DNA from 3 places in the Streptococcus dentasini genome. Region 2 is predicted to be linked to each of the others. Evidence: predicted binding sites of a transcription regulator. Region 2 holds the regulator's gene; each other region holds the start of a gene.
The links. Region 2 encodes HrcA, which represses chaperone genes, less so after heat shock. Its sites were predicted from a motif close to TTAGCACTCNNNNNNNNNGAGTGCTAA; they were not measured.
Positions count from the first base shown of each region.

Region 1: groES (co-chaperone GroES) is a predicted target of HrcA. The motif match lies at 2,449-2,475, and genes of this name have one in related genera.
Region 3: ACVR1G_RS02100 (ATP-dependent Clp protease ATP-binding subunit) is a predicted target of HrcA. The motif match lies at 3,805-3,831, and genes of this name have one in related genera.

Region 1 covers NZ_JBRUHS010000008.1:15,161-21,346, forward strand. The annotation lists gene ACVR1G_RS06920 (MarR family winged helix-turn-helix transcriptional regulator) at 1-43, opposite strand, end outside; gene groL (chaperonin GroEL) at 447-2,075, opposite strand; gene groES (co-chaperone GroES) at 2,145-2,429, opposite strand; gene ACVR1G_RS06935 (DUF202 domain-containing protein) at 2,548-2,844, opposite strand; gene ACVR1G_RS06940 (PTS system mannose/fructose/sorbose family transporter subunit IID) at 2,864-3,700, opposite strand; gene ACVR1G_RS06945 (PTS mannose/fructose/sorbose/N-acetylgalactosamine transporter subunit IIC) at 3,702-4,556, opposite strand; gene ACVR1G_RS06950 (PTS sugar transporter subunit IIB) at 5,083-5,577, opposite strand; gene ACVR1G_RS06955 (PTS sugar transporter subunit IIA) at 5,709-6,146, opposite strand.
Region 2 covers NZ_JBRUHS010000012.1:33,202-39,387, forward strand. The annotation lists gene ACVR1G_RS09005 (PFL family protein) at 1-728, shown strand, start outside; gene ACVR1G_RS09010 (histidine phosphatase family protein) at 812-1,513, shown strand; gene ACVR1G_RS09015 (M15 family metallopeptidase) at 1,500-2,234, shown strand; gene ACVR1G_RS09020 (glycoside hydrolase family 73 protein) at 2,251-2,835, shown strand; gene hrcA (heat-inducible transcriptional repressor HrcA) at 3,019-4,053, shown strand; gene grpE (nucleotide exchange factor GrpE) at 4,066-4,626, shown strand; gene dnaK (molecular chaperone DnaK) at 4,873-6,186, shown strand, end outside.
Region 3 covers NZ_JBRUHS010000002.1:129,140-135,325, reverse strand. The annotation lists gene ileS (isoleucine--tRNA ligase) at 1-403, shown strand, start outside; gene ACVR1G_RS02110 (DUF1827 family protein) at 505-807, opposite strand; gene ACVR1G_RS02105 (NUDIX hydrolase) at 876-1,325, opposite strand; gene ACVR1G_RS02100 (ATP-dependent Clp protease ATP-binding subunit) at 1,414-3,696, opposite strand; gene argF (ornithine carbamoyltransferase) at 3,921-4,895, shown strand; gene ACVR1G_RS02090 (DUF1797 family protein) at 5,048-5,278, shown strand; gene ACVR1G_RS02085 (amino acid ABC transporter permease) at 5,805-6,186, shown strand, end outside.

The DNA of each region.
Region 1 (6,186 bases), on a different contig from region 2:
CCTTATCATAGACCTGTGAAAAAAGCTGGGCAGTAGATGGCATTGTTTTCCTCCTTTTAGTTAACAAAGGTAATTACTTTTGTTAACTAATTTTAGACTAAAGAAAAAAGATTGTCAATCAAAAACCTGTCTTCCTGAAAACAGACCCTCTGTCTCAAATAGGCTGCGGCCTAAAAAACAGCGTCTCCCTCCGATTTCAGGCAGGAAATCGGATTCATTGAATTATTTTCAGAATATTTCAAACTTTTTCTTGACAGATTAAAAAATCGACTTATCAAATACCAAACTTTGGGCTTTAGAAACTCTAAGCAGTTCAAAACTAAAATTTTCATCGATTTGAATGGTGAGATGCTCTCTTAAAAACGCAAAGGGGAGCCAAATTAAATCGCATCAAAAAAAACTAGCCATCATTGGGCTAGTTTTTATAGCTTGTGCGCATGCCTTTATTACATCATGCCACCCATCATACCTGGATCCATAGCTGGTGCTGCCGGTGCTGATGACTCTTCTGGGTGATCAGCGACAACAGCTTCAGTTGTTAGAATGAGGCTAGCAACAGAAGCTGCATTTTGCAGGGCTGAACGGCTAACTTTGACAGGATCAATGATTCCTGCTTCAACCATATCTACCCAGCTTCCATCGGCTGCATTAAAGCCTGTACCAACAGCGCTAGCTTTAAGTTTTTCGATGATAACAGAACCTTCATAGCCAGCGTTACGGGCAATTTGACGAACGGGTTCTTCAAGCGCACGCAGGACAATATTACGGCCAGTTGCTTCATCCCCCTTCACATCAAGAGAGGCAACTTTTTCAATGACATTAACAAGGGCTGTACCACCACCGGCAACGATACCTTCTTCAACAGCAGCGCGGGTTGCATTAAGGGCATCTTCAATGCGGAGTTTCATTTCTTTTAATTCGGTTTCAGTCGCAGCACCAACCTTGATAACTGCAACACCACCAGATAATTTTGCCAACCGTTCTTGCAACTTTTCACGATCAAAGTCTGATGTTGTTGTTTCTAATTGTGATTTGATCAAGTTGACACGCTCTGTAATGGCAGAGGCTTCTCCAGCTCCTTCAACAATCACTGTTGAATCTTTGTCGATAGTGATTTTAGCAGCCTGACCGAGAGAAGCAATGCTGGCATCCTTGAGTTCCAAGCCAAGGTCTTCGGTAATGACAGTACCACCAGTCAAAACAGCAATATCTTCCAGCATAGCCTTGCGGCGATCACCAAAACCTGGTGCCTTAACCGCAACAACATTAAAGGTTCCGCGAATCTTATTTAGAACCAATGTAGGCAAAGCTTCACCATCAACATCGTCTGCGATAATCAAGAGCGGGCGGCTGGTTTTAAGTACTTCTTCTAAAAGAGGAAGTACATCTTGGATATTTGAAATTTTCTTATCGGTAATCAAGATATAAGGATTATCCAGATCAGCAACCATCTTTTCGTTATCGGTTACCATGTATTGAGAGAGGTAACCGCGATCAAATTGCATCCCTTCAACAACGTCCAATTCAGTTTCCATACCACGGGATTCTTCAATGGTGATGACACCGTCATTGCCAACTTTTTCCATAGCTTCTGAAATGTATTCACCAACTTTTTCAGAACGTGAAGATACAGCAGCAACTTGTGCAATAGCTTCTTTACCAGAAACTGGTTGAGCGATAGCTTTTAAGCCTTCAACAGCTGTTGAAACAGCTGTTTCGATACCCCGACGGATACCAATTGGGTTGGCACCTGCCGTAACATTCTTAAGCCCTTCGCGAACGATGGCTTGGGTCAAAACAGTGGCTGTAGTGGTTCCGTCACCTGCAATATCATTAGTTTTTGAAGCAACTTCTGAAACTAATTTAGCTCCCATGTTTTCAAAATGGTCTTCTAGTTCGATTTCCTTAGCAATAGTTACACCATCATTCGTAATCAAAGGTGAACCAAAGGATTTTTCCAAAACAACATTACGGCCTTTAGGGCCAAGCGTTACCTTAACAGTATCTGCCAACGCATCAACCCCGCGCACCATAGCGGAACGGGCATCAGCTGAAAATTTAATATCTTTTGCCATAATAGTTACTTTCCTACTTTCTAAAGTTTCTATTTATAAAATTACTACAGACATGGATCATCTAGCCGATTAGGCTAATACAGCTAAAATATCTGCTTCGCGAATGATTGAGACCTTGTCATCACCGTCTTTGACGTCAAGACCAGCTCCATTTTCAACGAGTACTTTATCACCCGCAGAAACGCTTGGAGCAACGAGTTCTCCTGTCAAGGTACGACTACCCTGACCAACGGCTACAACAGTCGCTGTTTTAGTGGCTTCATGAGAGCCGCCCGCTAGAACAAAACCACTTGCTGTCGTTTCTTCTACTTCTTCAAATTTTACAACAATACGATCACCTAATGGCTTCAACATAATAAACCTCCAATATTTTTTAGCACTCTAATATCTTGAGTGCTAATTACACTTATCATTGTATCATTTGGTCAAAAATAGTCAAGAAAAAACTCTGTCTTCCGACAAAGTTTTTGTTTTATTTTGCTTTTGCCCGAGTCATCTTTTCTTCAAAGTCATCGATAACTTTTTGGACATTAAGGCGCCCCTTGTAAATACCGTAGCCAAAGAGCAGCATTCCTAATACTCCCAAGATAATCAGGACAATACCGATAATACGAACGACGAGATATGCTGAAAGCAGATAAACTAAGATGATACCAATGCTAGCAATGAGAAACATCAGCGTAAACCAACGTCCTAGATTTTCAATCATATGCTTTTGGTAGGCAATCTCCTTCTCATAACCGGTGATAAATTCTTTTTCTGTCAGCATAAGCGCTCCATTTTTTGATTTAGTATTTTAATCCTGGATCGAAGAAGCCTGTCAGGACACCAACAAGAGCAAGAACTACTAAGAGCAGCATAACTTTAATTGGCGACATATTTTTCTTAGCCATCAACCACCAGCAGAAAACGGTAATTAAAGCTGTTAACAAGCCTGGATAAACACCATCCAACTGGTCTTGCAGCACTAAGAAAGCTTTTCCAGAAGAATTCTTCAATTCAAAGGATGTTTTAATAGGAACCCAAGTCGCAGCTACAGCACCGACAACCATACCACCAACGATAGCTACGGCTTTACGGATAGCTTGTCCTTGAGGGCCAACCAAAACTTCAACTGCCTTATCCCCAAGTTCATAGCCCTTGAAGTAGGCAAAACGCATACCGAAGTAGGCTAAGAGATTCCAAACCACAATATAGAATATCGCACCGACCGGCGAACCGCCAGTTGACAAGCCAAGGGCAATCCCTAAGATAATTGGAATCAAAGTACCGACAACAAGGGAATCACCGATACCAGCAACCGGTCCCATCAAACCAGCACGTAGACCATTGATAGTTTCATCATCAACACCATCTGAACCATTCGCACGAGCTTCTTCCAAGCCAGCTGTTACCCCAACAATAAGGGAACCAAGTTGTGGTTCTGTATTGAAGAAGGCCGTATAGGTCTGCATCGAACGCGCTTTATCATCTTCATTATCGTAAAGCTCTTCAACGATTGGCAGCATAGAGGTCAGGTAACCAAAGGTCTGCATATGCTCTTGTGAGAAGCAGGTTAAGTTCCCATAATACCAATGATGGAAGGATTTAGTTAGTGTTTTCTTTGAAATTTTCTTTTGAGCCATCTTAGATATCCTCCTCATCGTCATCAAATTCTAGATTATCTGCACCAGCTACTGCTGTAGCCTTAGCGTTTTTAGCCATTTCTAGTTCATAGAACAAGACCGCAAAGATAAGGGAAATGACTGCACATGATACCAAGTTCAATCCCAATGATGCTGCAAGAGTAAATCCAACAAAGAATGGGATAAAGTCAACTGCCTTATCAACAATTTGTTTCAAAAGAATAGCAATCCCTACACATGGGAGCAAGGAACCTACCGTAAAGAGGGTCTTCATTGGAATACCATCCAGTGGCAGTGCTTCTTTCAACGCCGTAACTGCGCTTGCTCCTAATTTACACATAATTAGCGTTGGGATGAATGAAAAGATGATATGGGAGACCCAAGGAAGGCCCCAGTCTACTGCATACAGTTTTTTATAATCTCTCTTTTCAACAGCTCTCCAGCCGATGTGCTGCCATACTAGGTTCATAGTAGCTGTTCCGTAGAAAAGCACGGTACCAATAGTACCTACCAAGGTTCCCATTGATTTTGCAAGGTTAGCTGCATCAGCTGAATTAGCTGACAGCCCTTGTGAATGAATAGCAACCATCGCCAAAGGAATACCGATATAAGATACCGCACGAACATCGGCTGATACAGTACCACCAGGTGTTACCAAGGCGATGTAAACGAGCTGCATAGCAACCCCACAAACGATACCCGTTTTAAGATCTCCAAGGATCAGGCCACAGACCAGACCTCCGACTAAGGGACGACCTAAAGTGTAGTTACCAATGGTCGTACCACCTAGGCCAGGCATGGAAGACAAACAGGCAAACAAGCCAAGAATGGCTGCTTGTAACCAAGAAATTGTCATAATAATTCTCCTTTATTTAAAGATACAAAGGGCGTTAAGAAAGCGAGAAGAAAATAGGAGCCTAACGCCATGCGCTTTGCGCATAAGGCAGGCTATCTTTTTCTCGACGCTTTTAGCCCGTGTTCAATTACCAAGATACTAAGAGCGTCAGCGAGCAGAGGCAAAATAGCAGGTTCGACGAAGAGTCGCAAGACTCTAGGAGAAGCTGTCTTTTTGACACAGCTCGCAGCTCGTATTCAATTAGCAAGATACAAAGGGCGTGAAGAAATCCGTATAAAAATAGGAAACGGACGCTGTGTCGTAAAGACACAAGGACGTTTATCTTTTTTACTAGGATTTTAGCCCGTGTTCAGTTAACAAGATACTAAAACGTTACGAGAAAACTGGCGACAATCGCCTTTCTCTTTATCACCAGACAAAACTGCTTATAGGCAGTTTCTATAAAGTTAGTAAGGTAGATAGGTAAGCCACCATAACGATTGCCGTAGTTTACCCAGTGTTTTAAAACCTAGACAAGCCTTCTACGTTAATAACCAAATTGTGATTTAAAGTCTGACCAGTAGCCGATAGAAACATCTGGTAGGAGCTGGAATTTCACCTTGTAACCAGCTTTCTCAATCTCTTCAATAGCATCGGCCTCTTCTTGAGTGATTGACTGGTTGTTACCAAGTTTGACAGCACCAGGACGGTCATTAGCTGGACCGACAATAATTTCTTTAATGTCATCTGGTACAAAGCCTTGATCCACCAAAATTTCCTTCATATCGATAGGATTCTTAGCGATGAGGAAGTAGCGGCTATCAGAATCTGTTACTTTTTTAGATTTTTGCGCAAAAGCTTCTTTGGTCCAAACAAAAGTTTTCTTATCCGATGCTCCCTTGTAAGCTTGGATTAACACCTTATTATTGGCAGCTGCGTCATTTACCGCAATCAACCCATCGCATGGGTACTCTTTTGCCCAACGTGTTACAGTTTGACCGTGAATCATACGGTCATCGATACGAACAAATGAAATTGACATGTTCTTGTCTCCTCTTAAAATAAATTTAGCCTAAGGCTAGTTATAATTACAATAAAATGGTTAGCAAAATTGCTAAATATAGCATTTTTACCAGCTAGAAAGACTTGAAGTTAACCATCAAGCACTACTAACTAAATGTCATCATCGTCGTCAGCATCATCATCAGATACTTGGAATTGCTGAAGAGCTGTTGAAGCCTCCGATAGAATATTTTCTGCCAAAGCTTCCCCTTCCAGCATATCCTTCATGACAACAGCCGTTAGAGCGGCTGTCAGATTCATTCCGCCAATGACTAGCGCTGTGTCCAATTTTCCTTTTTCGGCCAAAACATTTAGGAATGTTGTCAGAGGACTACCGCCGACAATATCCGCTAGAACAACAAACTCATCCTGCTCATTTGTCTGAGCTTCCAAGCCTTCCTTGACTTGACTAGCAAAGTCGTCAACTGACTTACCATTCTGCAGACCAAAAGCTAGAACTTGATCAATCTTATCGCCAGCAAACATGGCCAACGAGGTTTTCAATCCCTCGGCCAAGCCACCGTGACTGACTAACACCAGATACTTCATAAGACCCTCCTTTTATTGTCTTTATTTTACAAAAATTGGA
Region 2 (6,186 bases):
AAGCCGATGTTGTCATCAATGTTGGTGTCTCAGGACCAGGGGTGGTTAAGCGTGCTTTGGAAAAAGTTCGCGGTCAAAGCTTTGACGTTGTCGCTGAAACAGTTAAAAAGACAGCTTTCAAAATTACTCGAATTGGCCAACTAGTAGGCAGTTTGGCGTCGGAGCGCTTGGGTGTTAAGTTTGGTATTGTTGATCTGTCGCTTGCTCCGACTCCGGCAGTCGGCGATTCAGTTGCTCGAGTTCTTGAAGAAATGGGGCTGGAGGCAGTCGGCACTCATGGGACAACGGCAGCGCTGGCTCTGCTTAATGACCAAGTCAAAAAGGGCGGTGTTATGGCCTGCAACCAAGTTGGCGGTCTATCCGGTGCCTTTATCCCTGTGTCGGAGGATGAAGGGATGATTGCAGCAGTGCAAAGCGGTTCTCTGAATCTGGAAAAATTAGAAGCAATGACAGCGATTTGTTCGGTTGGTTTAGACATGATTGCTATTCCCGAGGAGACCCCAGCAGAGACTATTGCGGCCATGATTGCTGATGAGGCAGCTATCGGCGTAATTAATCAGAAAACAACAGCGGTGCGCATTATTCCTAAAGGAAAAGAAGGCGATATGATCGAATTCGGCGGTCTGTTGGGCGCAGCCCCGGTTATGTCTGTCAACAAGAAATCATCTGCAGATTTTATTGCGAGAGGTGGTCAGATTCCTGCCCCTATTCATAGTTTTAAAAATTAATTATTGGACACCTATTTTTTGATAGGTGTTTTAATTGGCTTAAATTTGGTATAATAATAAAAAACTCGGGAGAAGGTCTTATTATGGCAAAAACACGACTATTTATTGCCCGTCACGGGAAAACCATGTTTAATACAATTGGTCGGGCGCAGGGGTGGTCAGATACACCCTTGACGAAAGATGGAGAAAAAGGAATCAAGGAGTTGGGTCTTGGCTTGAAAGCGGCCGGTTTGCATTTTGCTGCGGCTTACTCTAGCGACAGTGGCCGGACTCTACAGACGATGGAAATTATCCTGAGTGAACTGGGGCAAGAGACGATCCCTTATAAGCGGGATAAGCGGATTCGAGAGTGGTGCTTTGGTAGCTTGGACGGAGGGTATGATGCTGAACTCTTTAACGGTGTTATGCCACGGGTTTTTGATAAGCCTATTGAAGAGCTGACATATAAGGATATGGCTGATGCTATTTTAGCCGTTGATACAGCAGGCTGGGCTGAGCCTTGGGATGTGCTGAGGGAAAGGATCCTTTCGGGATTTACCGATATTGCTAAGGAAGTTGAGAGTCAAGGGGGTGGTGATGCTATCGTAGTTAGCCACGGTATGACTATCGGCACACTGATGGGACTGCTGGATTCAACTTTACCGCGCAGTCTAGCTCTAGATAATGGCAGTGTTTGTCAGCTGACTTATGAAGAAGGTCGATTTCATATTGATGCTATCGGTGATATGTCTTATCGCCAAAAAGGCAGAGAATTGTTAGAAAAGGAAGTGTATGAAAAGTCGTAATCGCAATCTCTTGGTAGCTTTTATCGCTGCCCTGCTAATTATTTTTGGTGTTGCCTATGTTCGTGATAAACAAGAATCTCACCAGTCTCAAGTCAATTCGTCTTCTCATCAATCTGCTATGAAAGAGTCTAAAGCAACTGCAGAATTACCAAGTGTTTCAGCAGACGATTGGCAGCTGATTCTTGTCAATCGGGATAATCTTACAGAAGAACTTAATCCTGAATTGACTTCAGTGGATAATATAGAGGTGGATTCTCGGATTGCTGATAATGTTAGAGATTTTTTAGCGGCGGCCCAACAAATTGATAGCAGTGAGCATTTGATTTCAGGCTATCGCAGTGTCGCCTACCAGGAGGAGCTCTTTAGTTCTTATGTTAAACAAGAAATGTCCAGTGATCCTAGTTTGAGCGAGGATGAGGCCAAGGAAAAGGTCAAAACCTATTCGCAGCCGGCAGGTGCTAGTGAACATCAGACAGGTTTAGCTATTGATATGAGTACCGTTGACAATCTTAACGAAAGCGATCCAACTGTTGTTTCTCAAATTAAGAAGTTGGCCCCCCGATATGGTTTTGTGTTACGCTTTGAAAAGGGCAAAAGTGACTCAACAGGCGTAGACTATGAAGACTGGCATTTCCGCTATGTCGGTAAGGCCTCGGCCAAATATATGACGGAGCATGATCTAAGCTTGGAAGAGTACCTTGCAGTGCTCAAGAAGAAATAAGTAAGGAGGTATATTTATGAGAACTAGGCTAAAATTTCGGCCTTTTATAATTGTTTTTGGCTTTGTTTTAGCCCTTATCCTTTTGCCCTTGCTTTTTAACATGAGAACTAAGGCTGCCAACACTAAGGTGGTATCTCACTATAGTCAGGAAGCTTTTATCAAGGAGGTTGCTCCAACTGCTCAAAAACTATCCAAAGCGTATGGAGTCAAAGCTTCTATTATCATTGCCCAGATGGCTCAGTCGTCTGACTATGGCTCTAATTTACTAGCGGTGCGTTATCACAACTATACAGGTATGTTAGCACAATCAGGACAGGCAAGGATTGTTTTAACGACTCAGTCTTACGAATCGGGTCAATGGCGGACAGTTAAGCAGCCTTACGCCATTTATACGGACTGGCAGAGTAGCCTTTCGGCTTATATGGAGGCATTGAGTTCTGGACTGTGGGGGACCCAGCTTTATACAACAGTAGCAACAGCTGAGGAATACACGACTGCTGTTCAAGCCTTGCAAAAAGCTGGCGTTAGTCCTGATCCTCATTATGCGGATAAACTGACTGCTATTATTCAGAAGCATCAGCTAACAAAGTATGATAAATGAGGTGGATGGAAGGTTCCTAACCTATTGCCCAATTGCAGAAGAAATAAGTTTTTTAGCACTCTTTTTGAAAGAGTGCTAATTTTTTGAGTTTTTCCCTTGACATCAATTTTTAGAGCAGTATAATAGAAACATAAGTTAGCACTCGTGTCATAAGAGTGCTAAATCTGACAGGAGGTGTTGGGGATGATTACACAGCGTCAAAATGATATTTTGTCTGTCATTATTGAATTGTTTACACAGACTCATGAACCTGTCGGATCAAAGCTTTTACAGAACTACATTGCTTCTAGCAGTGCTACGATTCGTAATGATATGGCTGCTTTAGAAAAAATTGGTTTATTGGAAAAAGCTCATACATCAAGTGGTCGCTTGCCCAGTCGTCAAGGTTTTCAATACTATGTCAATCATTTGTTAAATCTTGAGCGTGTTGATGAAGCGGATGTCTATGAGGTCGTCAAGGCTTTTGATTTTGAATTTTTTAAATTAGAGGATTTGTTACAAAAGGCTAGTGATATTTTGGCGAAGCTGACTGGCTGTACTGCTGTTGCTCTGGATGTTGAACCTAGCAATCAGCGCTTGAGCGCTTTTGATATTGTAAAGCTCAGTCACCACGATGCTCTAGCTGTCATGACTTTTGATGATTCCAATACTGTTACAAGTCAGTTTGCTATTCCCAAGAATTTTCTTGATGAGGATTTAGCCACTTTAAGCAATCTGGTATGTGAACGCTTTTTAGGGCAAACAGTGATGGAAATTCATTATCGGATTCGAACTGAGATCCCGCAGATTGTCCAACGCTATTTCAAGGTAACAGATAATGTCTTGGAATTATTTGAACATATCTTTAAGGAAATGTTTGTAGAAAAACTGTTCTTATCTGGTAAAGAGAATCTCCTCAGATATGCTGATGTTAAAACCTATCGCTTGTTTGATAATAATCAAGAGTTGGCTCTGGATATTAGAAAACAATTTCAAGATGAGCAGCCTTATGTTATTCGATTGGCTGAAGAAAATCAACAAGGGCTTAAGGCTTTGACTCAGTTATCCTACAAATTTTTAATCCCTTATCGTGGATTCGGTAGCTTGAGTCTTATGGGGCCTGTTACTGTAGATTATCAGCGGACTTTGGGACTTCTTAGCATTGTTAGTCGGGTTTTAACGATGAAGTTAGCGGATTTTTATCGCTATCTTAGCAGTAATCATTACGAGGTAAATTAAATAGGAGGCATTATGTCAGAAGATATTAAAAAAGAAAACGAAGAGGCTGCTGAAGAGACAGTGACAGCGGTTTCTGAAGATGAAGAAAATCAACAGGAGGCGACTGTAGTCGATAATGATGAAGAGGCTCCTGAAAAATCAGAACTTGAAGAAGCTCTTGCGAAGGCAGATGATTTTGAAAATAAATATCTGCGGGCTCACGCGGAGATGCAAAATATTCAGCGACGTGCCAATGAAGAGCGCCAGCAGCTGCAAAAGTATCGTTCACAGGATCTAGCTAAGGCGATTTTGCCTAGTTTGGATAATTTGGAGCGTGCTTTAGCGGTTGAGGGCTTGAGCGATGATGTGAAAAAAGGCTTGGAAATGGTACAAGAAAGCCTGATCCAAGCTCTCAAAGAAGAAGGTGTGGAAGAAGTAACAGTCGAAAGCTTTGATCACAATTTTCACATGGCAGTGCAGACCTTACCAGCTGACGATGAGCACCCAGCAGACAGTATTGCAGAAATCTTCCAAAAAGGCTACAAACTGCACGATCGGCTGCTTCGGCCAGCTATGGTGGTGGTGTATAACTAGTCAATAATGATGGGCATTAAAACGCCTCATCATTATACGGCAACCGCTATGGCGGATTGCCTAGACTCCTTACTAGCTCGATAGCAAAATGGTATTGATTTTGTTATCAAACTAGTAACAGACTGACTTGTCCGAAATGACAGAAAACTAGTAAATAACGAACAAGAATAATAATTTAAATTTTGAAAGGAATTGAACGTTAATAGCAGTCGCTGGACTGTTTCAATGTTCTTGGTATCTTGTATTATGTCTAAAATTATTGGTATTGACTTAGGAACAACAAACTCAGCAGTTGCCGTTCTTGAAGGAACTGAAAGTAAAATTATCGCTAACCCAGAAGGTAACCGTACAACTCCTTCGGTTGTCTCATTTAAAAATGGGGAAATCATTGTCGGTGATGCCGCTAAGCGTCAAGCAGTAACAAACCCAGATACGGTTATTTCCATTAAGTCTAAAATGGGAACCTCTGAAAAAGTTTCTGCCAATGATAAAGAATATACTCCTCAAGAAATTTCAGCTATGATTCTGCAATACATCAAGGGATATGCTGAAGATTATCTTGGTGAAAAAGTTGAAAAGGCTGTCATCACTGTTCCGGCCTACTTCAATGATGCGCAACGTCAAGCAACTAAAGATGCTGGTAAAATCGCTGGTCTTGAAGTCGAACGGATCGTCAACGAACCAACTGCAGCAGCCCTTGCTTATGGTCTTGATAAACAAGATAAAGATGAAAAAATCTTAGTGTTTGACCTTGGTGGTGGTACCTTTGATGTCTCGATTCTTGAATTGGGTGATGGTGTCTTCGATGTATTGGCGACTGCTGGTGACAACAAACTAGGTGGTGACGATTTCGACCAAAAAATCATTGATTTCTTGGTTGATGAATTCAAGAAAGAAAACGGAATTGACCTGTCAACTGACAAGATGGCTCTGCAACGTTTGAAAGATGCTGCCGAAAAAGCTAAGAAGGACTTGTCAGGTGTCACCCAAACACAAATCAGCCTGCCTTTCATCACTGCGGGTGATGCTGGACCGCTCCACTTGGAAGTCTCATTAACACGTGCTAAATTCGATGATTTGACTCGCGATCTTGTTGAACGCACCAAGACCCCTGTTCGCCAAGCATTGTCTGATGCTGATTTAAGCCTGTCAGAAATTGATGAAGTCATCTTGGTTGGTGGTTCAACGCGTATCCCTGCTGTTGTTGAAGCAGTTAAGGCTGAAACTGGTAAAGAACCAAACAAATCTGTAAACCCTGATGAAGTGGTTGCTATGGGTGCTGCTATTCAAGGTGGTGTGATTACTGGCGATGTCAAAGACGTCGTGCTTCTTGATGTTACCCCACTGTCACTTGGTATCGAAACTATGGGCGGTGTCTTCACGAAGTTGATTGACCGCAACACAACTATCCCAACCTCTAAGTCACAAGTCTTTTCAACCGCAGCCGATAACCAACCAGCCGTTGATATCCACGTTCTTCAAGGTGAACGCCCAATGGCAGCGGACAACAAGACTTTGGGACGCTTCCAATTGACCGATATTCCAGCTGCTCCTCGTGGT
Region 3 (6,186 bases), on a different contig from region 2:
GTGGGAAGCCTTCATGATCTTCCGTACCCAGGCGCAAAAGGCCTTGGAAGAAGCTCGTAATGAGAAGATTATTGGTAAGTCTCTGGAAGCTCACTTGACAATCTATGCTGACGGAGAAACAAAGAGTCTTCTTGAGGGCCTTCAAAGCGATATCGCTCAGCTTCTAATTGTTTCACAATTAACAGTGACTGACCAAGCAGCACCAGCTGATGCTGTCAGCTTTGATGGAGTGGCCTTCAGTGTTGAACACGCTGCAGGTGATGTGTGTGATCGTTGCCGCCGTACAGATAAAACCACTAAGGAGCGCTCTTATGGCGTAACCATCTGTGACCACTGTGCAGAAATTGTCGAAAACAATTTCCCAGAAGCTGTCGCCCAAGGTTTTGAAGTGAAAGCAAAATAACTATTTTAGTTTATAAACATTGAAATCTTGAGACCTATCATCTCAAGATTTTTTATTTAATAGAAAAACCCCCAGTTCTCATAAGAGCTGAGGGCATATGCTTATATAGTAGTAGGAATTGAGATTTCAATCAACTTTTCTGTATGACTCGATTTGATTTGATCAGGAATAACGATATCTGGATTAATTTTGCGCTTGAAGAAGAACTCACGGATCTTCTCAATTTCTTCATCTTTAATAGCACGATGACGATTTGAAATCAAGAGCTCATAATGACCAGGTGCTTTAGAAAAAATAACATCACTGTTGCCGGCCGAATACACCTCAACTAACTTAGCGTCAGTATTGCGCAGCTGGTTGCGAACAAGATCAGGATGGCTACTTGTAGTATTGATAAGTCTCATGACTATCCTCCTTAAGGGATTTGCATATTACCATTATAGCACGATTTTATTAAAATGGCGGTGCTTGATTATTTTTTATAAACCCTTTTCCACTGCTCAACCCCCCATTTATGGCTTCCTCGCTTAAGCTTACTGACTGCTTCATCAATTGAAAACCAAGCTAGATTATTAAAATCTTCTAAGGGTTTGCCTGTATCTACAAAGTCTGTAACTTCATAGATGTAGGCTGGATTATAAAAATAAGTGTCTCGATGACTGGAATAGAAGTATTCATCAGCCTGGCCGTAATAAGTTCCGAACCGAGCTGTAAAGCCTAGCTCTTCAATCAATTCACGGCTGAGAGCCTGAAGATGGTCTTCACCCTCTTCAATTTCACCCCCCGGTAAAAACCAAGCGCCGTTAGGAGCTTGCACCAAGATAATTTTTGTCTGGTTTGGATTAGGTATGACAGCATAGACACCGTAACGGCTAACGTAGTCTTTACCAGTAATTTTTTCTCCATAAGTAGGATTAGTCATTCTATTGCCTCGTCTCTAATTAGTTTATACTGATTATACCAAGAAAACGGCCTGAAAACATTTCAGACCGTTTAAGTTTTACAATGATTTATTCTGCAAGGGAAGCTTCTTCCTTAAGGGCGGAATCTTCATCCTTCTTAGCCCCCTTGATAGTGATTTTACCATTAGAAGTCATGACAGCCTTGAAATGCTTTTCATTTGGATTATCAAGATAAAAATCGGTAATCGCATCTTCAATATGCTCCTGAATGGTACGACGCAAAGGTCTCGCCCCCATCTTAGGATCATAGCCAAGATCAACTAATTTCTCTTTAACCTTAGCTGTGACATCAAGATGGAGTCCATTGGTAGCTAGACGATTATTAACATCTTCCAGCATCAAATCAACAATCGTCAGTAAGTTTTCCTTACTGAGGGCTTGGAATTCAACGATACCATCGAAACGATTCATAAATTCTGGACTAAAGAAGTTACCCAACTCTCCCAGAACGGAATTAGTACGACCCTCACGAGCCGCTCCAAACCCGACTGAAGCTTCCACTTTACCAGTACCAGCATTTGAAGTCATGATGATAATAGTATCTTTGAAGCTGACTGTACGGCCTTGACCGTCTGTCAGACGACCATCATCTAGCACCTGCAAGAACATATGCATGACATCTGGGTGAGCTTTTTCGACTTCGTCTAAAAGAATAAGTGAATAAGGATTACGGCGGACTTGTTCAGTTAATTGACCAGCTTCTTCGTAGCCAACATATCCTGGAGGGGCCCCAACTAGCTTAGCCACAGCATGTTTTTCCATATATTCAGACATGTCGAAACGGATCATACTGTCAGCAGAACCAAAGAGTTCAATCGCTAACTGTTTGGACAGCTCAGTCTTACCAACACCGGTTGGGCCGACAAAAAGGAAACTACCAATAGGGCGATTCGGAGCTCCCAGACCGACACGGTTACGGCGGATGGCCTTAGCAATCTTATCAACAGCAGCATCTTGACCGATAACATGAGATTTCAAATCATCTGCCAGGTTGACCAACTGCGATTGTTCTTTTTCTTTCAAATCACCGACAGGAATATTGGTTTTTTCTTCCACAATTGCTTCGATATGTTTTTCAGTGATAACCGGAATATCTTGGTCCGATAATTGCTGAGCCTGCATTTCTTTATATTTAGCAATTTGATCACGGAAGTAGGCTGCTTTTTCAAAGTCTTCTTCACGTGTAGCCTGTGCCTTGAGATTTTCTGCCTCAACTAAACGCTTGTCGATATCCTTAGGATCAACAAAGTTGAGCGTTAAATTCATCTTGGAGCCGGCCTCATCCAAAAGGTCAATAGCCTTATCGGGCAAGAAGCGATCTTGAATGTAGCGGTTAGAAAGAACGGCAGCAGCTTCAATAGCGTCATCTGTGTACTTAACATGGTGATAATCCTGATATTTAGGCTGAATACCGCGTAAAATCGTAATGGTCTCTTCAACAGACGGTTCGTCAACCTTAACTGGCTGCATCCGTCGTTCAAGTGCAGCATCTTTCTCAATGATTCGATATTCATTGAGTGTGGTAGCTCCGACCAGTTGCAGATCACCGCGGGCAAGAGCTGGTTTCAGGATATTACCTGCATCCATACTGCCATCGGTTGTTCCTCCAGCCCCAACAATTTCATGGATTTCATCAATAAAGAGAATCACATCTTGGCGTTGACGGATTTCTTCCATCAACTTTTGCATGCGTTCTTCAAATTGCCCTCGGATACCTGTTCCTTGTACTAGACTGACAACATCCAAACGGATAACCTGTTTGTTTTGCAGTTTCTGAGGAACATTGCCATCGACAATTTTTTGAGCTAAGCCCTCGACGACAGCAGTCTTACCTACACCGGGTTCCCCGATCAAAACCGGATTGTTTTTTGTCCGACGGTTGAGGATTTCAATCACTCGCACGATCTCTTGGTCGCGCCCAATAACAGGATCAACATCACCGCGACGGGCAATGTCTGTGACGTTGATACCAAATTCCTCCAAGATTCCTTGAGGTTGCTGAGGTGCTTGGGGCTGCGGACGGCGTCTGCGGTTGTTGCCGCCTCCTCCACCGTTGTTGCCATTTCCATTGCCGCCTGATCTACCAGCTTCTGTTTGAGGAGCGTTAGGCAGTTCTTGGTTAAAAGCGCGAAAATTGTTTAAATCACCAAAGAAATCATCAAAGAAAGAATCCATGGATTGGTTAGTGGGGTTACTATTGAGAATATTTTCTGGATCAGCTTTCATAATCTGGTAGCAGTTCTGGCAGAGATCAATCTGCTTTTGCTGCCCATTGACATTTGTGTATAGATGTATGCTAGCATCGTTAAGTTGACAATTTTGACATAACATAGGATTACCTCCAATCTGACTGATTTGGCCTTATAGTCAATAAAGGTCAAATTCTATGCTGTTATTATAACACTCATAACTTAGAAATCAAGTAAAAAGATTATAATTTTAGCAGAGGAAGAGTGAGAGTGCTAATTTTATAAAAATGAATAAAATACAGTTTATTCTTGACAAAAACGCAAAATATTATAGAATTATTGTATAAAAATACAAAAGGGGTAACCATGGCAAAATCATTTTTAAAAGAAATAGACTTCACAAAACAGGAACTGCTAGATTTAATTACCCAGTCTGCTAAGTTTAAGCAGCTCAAAAAGGATAAGATTCCTCATAACTATCTAGAAGGACAAAATATTGCTCTCATTTTTGAAAAGACTTCTACTAGAACACGTTCAGCCTTTACAGTGGCAGGACAAGATTTGGGAATGAACGTTACCTATCTAGGTACTGGTGAAATCCAGCTGGGTAAAAAAGAATCAATTATTGATACAGCCAGAGTTCTCGGTTCTATGTTCGATGGCATCGAATATCGCGGATTCAGGCAGGAAGATATTGAGACCTTAGCTGCCCATGCCGATGTTCCAGTTTGGAACGGTTTGACAGATACCTGGCATCCTACCCAGATGATAGCGGACTTTTTGACTCTGACGGAGCACTTTGGCAGCCTTGATGGTTTGAGTATCGCCTACCTAGGAGATGGCCGCAATAATATGGCTAATTCCCTTCTGGTAACATCAGCCATTCTCGGTGTCAACTGTACCATTATTGCCCCCAAAGACTTACAGCCTAGTAAGGCTATCATTGATTTAGCACACCTGCACAATACAGGTGCTGTATTAAAAGTGACGGATGATGTGATAGACGTAAAAGGGGTCGATATGATTTATACGGATGTCTGGGTGTCCATGGGAGAAGAAGTCGATTTCAAGGATAGAATTGACTTGCTCCTGCCTTATCAGGTCAACAAAGAGCTGCTTGATTTGGCTGATAATCCTGACCTGATTGTTATGCACTGCTTGCCAGCTTTCCACGATACCAATACCGATATTGGTTATAGCATTTACGAGCAGTACGGCTATAGTGAATTAGAAATTACCGATGAAGTCTTTCAAAAGTACAGCTCGGTTATTTTCCAAGAGGCAGAAAATCGTATGCACGCTATCAAAGCAATTCTTTACCAATCCTATCAAGAGAATTAATAATGTAAAAATCACAGTGATTTCCGGCCTTTCATCTATCTCAATCTTTTACTTTATGGTAAAATAGGGATAGTTAAAAACATTATGATGCAAGAGTTCCTGAAATTCATACGATATTTTGCGGATTTGTATCTTAGTTAAGGAGAATCTACATGGAATCACATTTGGTGAGAATTATTGATCGTCTGAATTTGATGACGACAGATGGAGGCAACTTAAAGAGGAATTTTGAACGTGATGGCCTCGTTGTTGCAGAAGTTTCTTTTGCTAACGACCCCGAAAATGGCCCTGTTTTCACATTGCGTGATATTAAGGCGCGTGAAACCTACACCTTTGACAGCATTGACTTGATTGCTATGGAAATCTATGATCTGCTCTACTAATTAAAAACAAAATAGAAATTAAAAAGATAATTGAATTGATCTTCAGGAGTTGGATTTAAAATCTAACACCTCGGAGGTCTTTTTCTTATTTTTAAACTAGCCTTGCCTGCTGTTCAAATCCAAAAGCAGGGGCCTGTGTATAGGATAAAATTTTTCAGCACCTATAATCAATCTCTTATAATAGCTCTGTGCAGTGATCAGTTGGGAGCTCCGCGTTTCGGTTTTTAGTTCCCTATTTTATTAAGTTTGCTGGACTATTAAGCGAGTATAATGAAGTCAACTTTACTGATCCCTAATCTTAGTTTTGCTGTGAATCTCTCACTCTACTAGCCAATATAGGCTTTCAATAGTCCGAATAATCTTTAATTCCTTTTTAATAGGGAGAACTAATTTTATAAACAGATATTGTATTATTATTCATTTTATGATAGAATTGGTTATAAAATTATTGATAAGCAGCTAAAATTTAAAATATATCTAGCTGGTCTTTAAGAATGGCTCAAAGCCGTATAATAGGAGTAAATCTGTGAATTTTGATTTTTCGTTTTTACCTAAATATTGGGGTTACTTTAACTATGGCGTGATTGTCACCATCATGATTTCTATCTGTGTCGTTTTATTTGGGACCATCTTGGGCGTTCTGGTGGCCCTTGCTAAACGCTCGCACATCAAGTTACTGAACTGGCTGGTTAGCTTTTATGTCTGGGTCTTTCGTGGAACACCTATGGTTGTTCAAATCATGATTGCCTTTCTTTGGATGGACTTTAAAAATGCACCGTCAATCGGTTTTGGTACGGTTGAGTTAGACTTTTCCCGCTTGATTCCAGGTATTATTATTCTGTCTTTAAATAGCGGTGCCTATATTTCAGAAATCGTTCGTGCTGGGATTGAAGCAGTTCCTAAAGGTC